Regions from separate parts of the Pseudomonas sp. GW821-FHT02C04 genome, predicted to be linked through region 1. Evidence: predicted binding sites of a transcription regulator. Region 1 holds the regulator's gene; the other holds the start of a gene.
What was found. Region 1 encodes sigma-54, which starts transcription at its own class of promoters, with help from an activator protein. Its sites were predicted from a motif close to ANTGGCATNNANNTTGCTNT; they were not measured.
Positions count from the first base shown of each region.

Region 1 (4,253 bases):
CAGACCCAGCAACCCGTTAGAATCGACGGCGCTGGCGGTGTATCGACCGGCGTGGGAATGAAAGCGTATTTGAAGGAAAGCAGGATACACCTGCTATCGAACGTAAGAGGACAGTATGAGGCTCGTTAAAACCCTCCCTATTTTGCTCAGTCTGGGCGCAGCACTGGGAAGCGTGAGCGCCTGGGCTCTGCCGAACGATCAAGAGCAGCCAATCCGCATTCAGGCCGACGATGCCCAGCTGGACGACAAGAATGGCGTTGCCACCTATAAAGGTGACGTGATCATCACTCAGGGTTCGATGATCGTCAAAGGCAACACCGTGACCATCACCCGCACCCCGACCGGCGATATCGACGTCGTGACCTCGGTGGGCAACCTTGCCTACTTCGAGCAGTTGCAGACGGCTGGCGACACCAAGCCTGTACAGGGCTGGGGCGTGACCATCCAGTACCACGCCGCGCAAAACCGCGTTGTACTGATCGACAAGGCGAAAGTCGTCGACAAGGACAACAACACCACTCAGGGCGAGAAAATCGTCTATGACACGGTGAAAAAGCTGGCCAGCGCGGGTCGTGCCACCGGCAACAAGGTCACCGAAGCGCGTCCGCGCATTGACATGGTGATCCAGCCGAAGAAGAAAACCGACGAGAAATCCCAGTAATGGCAACTCTGAAAGCCCAGCACCTGGCCAAGGCCTATAAAAGCCGCCAGGTCGTGCGCGATGTCAGCCTGTCGATCGACAGCGGTCAGATCGTCGGCCTGCTCGGCCCCAACGGCGCCGGCAAGACCACCTGCTTCTACATGATCGTCGGCCTGGTGCAGGCCGATCAGGGTCGCGTGCTGATCGACGACCTGGACGTCAGCCACCAGCCGATGCACGGTCGCGCCAAGGCCGGTATCGGCTATCTGCCACAGGAAGCGTCGATCTTTCGCAAACTGTCGGTGGCCGACAACATCATGGCCATCCTCGAGACCCGTCAGGAGCTCGACAAGGCCGGTCGTCGCAAGGAGCTGGAAAGCCTGCTGCAGGAATTCCACATCAGCCACATCCGCGACAACCTCGGCATGAGCCTGTCCGGTGGTGAGCGTCGCCGGGTGGAAATCGCCCGTGCACTGGCCACCGCACCGAAATTCATCCTGCTCGACGAACCGTTCGCCGGTGTCGACCCGATCTCCGTGGGCGACATCAAGCAGATCATTCATCACCTCAAGGCCAAGGGCATCGGTGTGTTGATCACCGACCACAACGTCCGCGAGACGCTGGATATCTGCGAAACGGCCTACATCGTCAATGACGGCCAACTGATCGCCGAAGGCGACTCCGCGACCATCCTCGCCAACGATCTGGTGAAGGAAGTGTACCTGGGTCACGAGTTCCGCCTGTAAGCGCGACAGCATTCGACCAGCCGTCCGGGTGCTGTAACGTTGAAGCGCACTTTTATACGCTTTTATTGTTACAGCGCTCTAGGCAAACACGACAGTTTCAGGCATATAATTTGCTTAAGTTTGGCGCTTCGGCGCCCTGTAGTGGATGGCGCATAGCGCCGGCGAATAAGGTGTTAAGCCCCTGCCATGAAACCATCGCTAGTCTTGAGAATGGGCCAGCAGCTGACGATGACACCGCAGCTGCAACAGGCCATCCGCCTGCTCCAATTGTCGACCCTGGATCTGCAACAGGAAATCCAGGAGGCTCTGGAATCCAATCCGATGCTCGAACGCCAGGAAGACGGCGACGACTTCGACAACTCCGATCCCATGGCCGACAACGCCGAACAGAAGCCCAACACCGAGATCCAGGAACCCTCCTATCAGGAGACCGCGCCGACGGTCGACAATCTTGAAGAAGGCGAATGGAACGAGCGAATCCCCAACGAACTGCCCGTGGACACCGCCTGGGAAGACGTCTACCAGACCAGTGCCAGCAGCCTGCCGAGCAGCGATGACGACGAGTGGGATTTCACCACCCGAACTTCCGCTGGCGAGAGCCTGCAAAGCCACCTGCTGTGGCAGCTGAACCTGGCGCCGATGTCCGACACGGATCGCCTGATCGCCGTCACCCTGATCGACTGCATCAACAATCAGGGCTACCTCGACGAAACCCTCGAAGAAATTCTCGACGCCTTCGATCCGGAGCTCGACATCGAGCTGGACGAGATCGAAGCCGTCCTGCACCGCATCCAGCAATTCGAACCCGCCGGCATCGGTGCACGCAACCTGGGCGAATGCCTGCTGCTGCAATTGCGCCAGCTGTCGGCCAAGACCCCTTGGCTGGCAGAAGCCAAGCGTCTGGTTACCGATTACATCGACCTGCTCGGCAGCCGCGACTACAGCCAGCTGATGCGCCGCATGAAGCTCAAGGAAGATGAACTGCGCCAGGTCATCGAACTGGTGCAGAGCCTCAACCCGCGCCCCGGCTCGCAGATCGAATCCACCGAAGCCGAATACGTGGTGCCTGACGTCATCGTGCGCAAGGACAACGAGCGCTGGCTGGTCGAACTGAACCAGGAATCGGTGCCGCGCCTGCGAGTCAACGCCCAGTACGCCGGTTTCGTGCGCCGCGCCGACACCAGCGCCGACAACACCTTCATGCGCAATCAGTTGCAGGAAGCCCGCTGGTTCATCAAGAGCCTGCAGAGCCGCAACGAAACCCTGATGAAAGTGGCCACCCAGATCGTCGAGCATCAGCGCGGCTTTCTTGAATACGGCGACGAAGCCATGAAGCCTCTCGTGCTACATGACATCGCCGAAGCGGTGGGCATGCACGAGTCGACGATTTCCCGGGTGACCACGCAGAAATTCATGCATACCCCCCGGGGCATCTATGAACTGAAATACTTTTTCTCCAGCCACGTCAGCACCTCCGAAGGCGGCGAATGCTCATCCACGGCGATCCGCGCGATCATCAAGAAACTGGTTGCCGCGGAAAATCAGAAAAAGCCGTTGAGTGACAGCAAGATCGCTGGTTTACTGGAGGCACAAGGCATTCAGGTGGCTCGCCGCACCGTCGCCAAGTACCGCGAATCCCTCGGGATCGCGCCTTCGAGCGAACGCAAGCGGTTGATGTAAGCCACGTTACAGCGTTCCAGTGGCAGGCTCTTCGGCCTGCCGCTTTATGCACTGGCAACGAAGGAGAAGCTGTATGCAAGTCAACATCAGTGGACACCAACTGGAAGTTACCCAACCTCTCCGTGAGTACGTTGAGCAAAAGCTCAAGAGGCTTGAGGGGCATTTCGACAAGATCACCAACGTGCAAGTCACGATGTGCGTCGAGAAGCTGAAGCAGAAAATCGAAGCCACGCTGCATATTCCCGGTAACGAGGTCGTCGCAAACGCGGAACATACCGATATGTACGCAGCGATCGACGCGCTGACCGACAAGCTTGATAAACAACTCAAAAAGCATAAGGAAAAGACCCAGAGCCTGCTTCAGGGCGCTACCGGTCGATAACCCCCACCCCCATGATCCGACTTGAAAGCATCCTGACCCCCGGCCGTTCCCTCGTGAACGTGCCGGGCGGCAGCAAAAAGAAAGCCCTCGAACAAATTGCCAACCTGATCGCCCGGGAAGTACCGGATCTGGAGATGCAAGATGTCTTCGAGGCACTGATTGCCCGTGAAAAACTCGGCTCGACCGGTTTTGGCAACGGCATCGCCATTCCCCATTGCCGCCTCAAGGGCTGCGAGTCGCCCATCAGCGCCTTGATGCACCTTGAAGCGCCTATCGACTTCGACGCCATCGATGGTGCACCGGTCGACCTGCTGTTCGTGCTGCTGGTCCCGGAAGCCGCCACCGATGCGCACCTGGAACTGCTGCGCCAGATCGCCAGCATGCTCGACCGCAAGGAAGTACGCGAAAAACTGCGTCGCGCCACCACCAACGAAGCCTTGTATCAGGTTGTCCTGGACGAGCAAAACGGGCACTAAACATGCGCTTGATCATCGTCAGTGGCCGCTCCGGCTCGGGTAAAAGTACCGCTCTGGATGTCCTCGAGGACAACGGCTACTACTGCATCGACAACTTGCCTGCCGGCCTGCTGCCGGAACTGGCAGAGCGCGCACTGATTCATACGGAACTGTCTCAGCCACTGGTCGCGGTATCGATCGATGCACGCAATCTGCCCAGTCATCTCTCGCGCTTTCCGGAATTGCTTGAAGAAGTCCGCAGCCGGCACATCCAGTGCGACGTCCTGTATCTGGACGCCGATGAAGAAACCCTGCTCAAGCGTTTTTCGGAAACCCGTCGTCGCCACCCT
Region 1 covers NZ_JBWKVT010000010.1:39,781-44,033, reverse strand. The annotation lists gene lptC (LPS export ABC transporter periplasmic protein LptC) at 1-129, shown strand, start outside; gene lptA (lipopolysaccharide transport periplasmic protein LptA) at 116-661, shown strand; gene lptB (LPS export ABC transporter ATP-binding protein) at 661-1,386, shown strand; gene AC07VV_RS27405 (RNA polymerase factor sigma-54) at 1,573-3,066, shown strand; gene hpf (ribosome hibernation-promoting factor, HPF/YfiA family) at 3,140-3,448, shown strand; gene ptsN (PTS IIA-like nitrogen regulatory protein PtsN) at 3,460-3,924, shown strand; gene rapZ (RNase adapter RapZ) at 3,927-4,253, shown strand, end outside.

Region 2 (4,140 bases), on a different contig from region 1:
CCGGCGATCCGCACCAGTTCATCACCGGTGTTGAGGGTCATCCACTTCTCGCCACGCACAGCGATGATGCCGTTGGGCAACACGTCGGCGACGGTCACGGTGATCGAACCGGTCAGGGTGTTGCCCTGGGCCGCCTTGCTGTCACCCTTTGTCGCGCGGTCGCCGCTGTAGCCGACGTCCAGGCTCAGATCGTTACCGCCCAACGGGTTGTTGGTGGTGCCGCTGCCGCCGAACAGCGAAGTCAGGCCGATGCCGGTCTTGCTGTTCTTGGCCACTTGCGAGTTGGCGTTCTTGCTGGCCTGAGTCTTCTCGTTCAGGGTGATGGTGATGATGTCACCGACCCGGAACGCCTTGCGGTCGCTGTACAGGTTCTGTTCGAAACCGGCCTGATAGATCGAGCCGTTGTTGGCGGCCGCCGGCAACGGCGTCCGCGGCAACACCGGGGCGTAGTAAGGGTCATTGGGCTTGGGCGTCGGAGCGACGCAGCCCGCGAGCGAGACCACCCCACCCAATGCCAGAACAGATACGAAGCGTTTCATGACCCTTACCTCACGGTATTGCAGGCGGCCTCATGGCCGCCTCATAGACTTGATTACAGATTCTGCGTTACGAACGAGAGCATCTGGTCGGCGGTGGAGATCACCTTGGAGTTCATCTCGTAAGCGCGCTGAGTGGTGATCATGTTGACCATCTCTTCCACGGTGCTGACGTTGGAGGTTTCCAGAGTGTTCTGCAGGGTGGTGCCGAAACCGTTCAGGCCCGGAGTGCCGATTTGCGGCGCGCCGGAAGCGGCGGTTTCCAGGAACAGGTTGTTGCCCACGGCTTGCAGACCGGCCGGGTTGATGAAGTCGGCGGTTTGCAGGTTGCCGATCACTTGCGAAGCGGCGTTGCCGGCAACGGTGATCGACACGGTGCCGTCACGGCCGACAGTGAAGGTCTGAGCGTTGTTCGGGATGACAATCGCCGGCTCCAGAGCGAAACCACTGGCGTTGACGATCTGGCCATTGGAGTCGAGGTGGAAAGTACCGTCACGAGTGTAGGACGTGGTGCCGTCCGGTTGCAGGATCTGGAAGAAACCACGGCCGTCGAGGGCCATGTCCAGCGGCTGCTCGGTGGTTTGCAGGCTACCGGCGGTGAAGTTTTTCTGGGTGCCGACGATGCGCACACCAGTACCCACTTGCAGACCCGACGGCAGTTCGCTGTCCTGGGTCGACTGGGCGCCTGGCTGACGCTTGATCTGGTACAGCAGGTCCTGGAACTCGGCGCGGTCACGTTTGAAACCCGTGGTCGACACGTTCGCCAGGTTGTTGGAAATGGTGGTCAGGTTGGTGTCCTGGGCGGACAGACCGGTTTTGGCAACCCATAGAGCCGGAAGCATTCGATTCTCCTCGTGCGCCTGTTTTACGGCGCGACGTTCTGATAATTAGCTGATCTGCAAGACCCGAGCCATGGCCTGGTCGTCGTCTTTGGCGGTGTTCATCATCTTGACGTGCAACTCGAACTGCTTGGCCAGGGCCAGCACCGAGGTCATTTCTTCCACGGCATTGACGTTGCTCGACTCCAGGAAACCCGACACCAGTTTGACGTTGGCATCGGCCGGCGCAGGCTGGCCGTCCTTGGTGTAGATCGAACCGTCCAGGCCCTTGTTCATGTTCTTGATGTCCGGATTGACCAGTTTGATCCGGTCGACTTCGGCCATGACGCGCGGGCCTTCGCCCATCGCACGAATACTGATGGTGCCGTCTTCACCGACTTCCACCTGCTGCTGCGGCGGTACGGCAATCGGCCCGCCGTTGCCCATGACCGGCATGCCGTTGCCGGCACGCAGCACGCCCAGGGCGTCGATATTGAGGCTGCCGGTGCGCACGTAGCTTTCGCCGCCGTTGGGGTTCTGCACGGCAATGAAACCGTTGCCGGTCACAGCGACGTCGAGGTCGCGACCGGTCTCCACCAGGGAGCCTGCGGTGAAGTCGGTGGCGGGCCGTTCGCTCATGGCAAACGCACGCGCCGGAAAGCTGTCACCGAACACCGGCATCGAACGCGCCTGCTCCAGGTCGCGCTGAAAACCATTGGTGGAGATGTTCGCCAGGTTGTTGGCATGAGCCTTTTGCGCCAGTGCGTTCTGGCTGGCGCCGGTCATTGCCACATAAAGGTACTTGTCCACACTCTTTCCTCTGCATGCCGGACGTTTGCCGCCCACCGCTGTACTGCTGAGCCACAAGCAATTTGCAGACCAACTTTTTTCTGGCGGTCGAGGACCCGATAAACAAAGGACTTGAGGGATTCAGCAGGGTTTGGGGAAATGTATCGAAGTCGAAAAACCGGCGGTGTCATGCCGCTTGGCGGCAATGGTAAGGCGCGATCACCCCGTGCCTTGCGCAGGAGTGATCGCGCAGGGATCAAGACTCGGTCTTGCCCACCTCATATTCACGCAGCTTGTTGGCAATCGTGGTGTGCGAGACGCCCAGCCGCTTGCCCAGCTGCCGACTGCTCGGGTGTTCGGAATACAGTCGCTCAAGCACCGCTTTCTCGAAGCGCCCGACAATCTCGTCGAGCCCGCCCTCCAGCGAGAAATCGCCAAGCGGCTGACGCACACCATAGTCCGGCAGACGAATATGCTCGGCCTTGACCGTCCCGCCATCACACAGCGAAACCGCCTGGAACAGCACGTTCTCCAGTTGTCGCACGTTGCCCGGCCAGTGGTAATGACTGAGCCGATCCATCGCCGCCGGCGCCAGTTTCGGCAACGGACAACCAATCTGCCGACTGGCCTGATCAAGGAAGTGCTCTACCAGCGGCGTCAAACCGTCGAGGCATTCGCGCAGTGGCGGGATGTGCAACGAAAGCACGTTTAAGCGATGGTACAAATCCTGGCGAAACTCGCCACGGGTGCACAACTCGGACAGGTCGACCTGGGTGGCGCAGATCACGCGCACATCCAGGTAAACCTCTTCATCACTGCCCACACGACGGAAGCAACCGTCCTGCAGGAAGCGCAGCAATTTCACCTGTAAGCGCGGGCTCATTTCGCCGACACCATCGAGGAACAACGTGCCGCCCGCCGTCAGTTCCAGCAGCCCGAGCTTGCCTTCGGCCCGTGCACCCTCAAAGGCACCGGGCCCGTAGCCGAACAACTCGGTCTCGGCCATCGATTCCGGCAGCCCCGCGCAGTTGAGCGCCATCAATGGCGACTGACCACGAGGGCTCGCCAGGTGACAGGCCCGTGCCAGCAACTCCTTGCCGGTGCCGGTTTCACCTTCAATCAATAGCGGCGCATCGAGTGGCGCCATGCGCCGGGCTTCGCGCACCACTGCCGCCATCACTTTCGAGCTTTGGAAGATGCTGTCGAAGCCACGCAACTCCTGCTTGCGCACGTTATAGATGCGCTCACCGACCCGATCCGCCCGATGCAACGTCAGCACCGCGCCGGCCATGGCTTCGCTGTCGTCGTGCTCCGATTGCAGCGGGGCGATGTCGGCCAGAAAGATGTCGCCCTTGACCTTGACCCGCATGCCATTGATTCGCGATTTGTTGGCGCGCACCAGTTCAGGCAAGTCGAAATCCTCGGCGTAACGCGACAGTGGAATCCCCGGCACTTCGTCGACCCGCACCCCGAGCAACTGCGCCGCCGCACGGTTGGCGGCAACGATCGAGCCGCCCATGTCGATCGACAGCACCGGAAATTCCAGCGCACCGAGCAATGCATTCAGTTCCATGTGCCGGCGCTCGCTGGGCATCAGCCCTACCCGCTTGACGCCGAACACCCCGGCGATGGCTTCGAATTTGGGCCGCAACGCCTGGAACTGCAGATTGATCAGGTTCGGGCAATGCAGATAGATCGCATTGCCATGCTCACCGCCGACCTCGCCGCGGGCAACGTTGATCCCGTACTCCACCAGCAGATTGAGGATGTCGCGCAGGATGCCGATGCGGTTCTGGCAGTGGACTTTGATACGCATATAAAGGCCCGAAACAGGTAGAGGGGCGGATTTTTCTCTGCCGCCCGCAAGATAGTCGTCAAGATTATGTGACAGACACCGGCCATTTCAAACCCGCCAATCACCGTAATCACGACTTATCGCACAAACCGTAACGATAATTTTACGATTTAAAGAGACTTTTCCTACTCGACAGGTCTTC
Region 2 covers NZ_JBWKVT010000003.1:185,712-189,851, forward strand. The annotation lists gene flgH (flagellar basal body L-ring protein FlgH) at 1-539, opposite strand, end outside; gene flgG (flagellar basal-body rod protein FlgG) at 593-1,378, opposite strand; gene AC07VV_RS12785 (flagellar basal body rod protein FlgF) at 1,424-2,164, opposite strand; gene AC07VV_RS12790 (sigma-54-dependent transcriptional regulator) at 2,400-3,959, opposite strand.
Region 2: a site for sigma-54 is predicted at 2,219-2,238, ahead of AC07VV_RS12785 (flagellar basal body rod protein FlgF). Genes of this name have one in related genera too.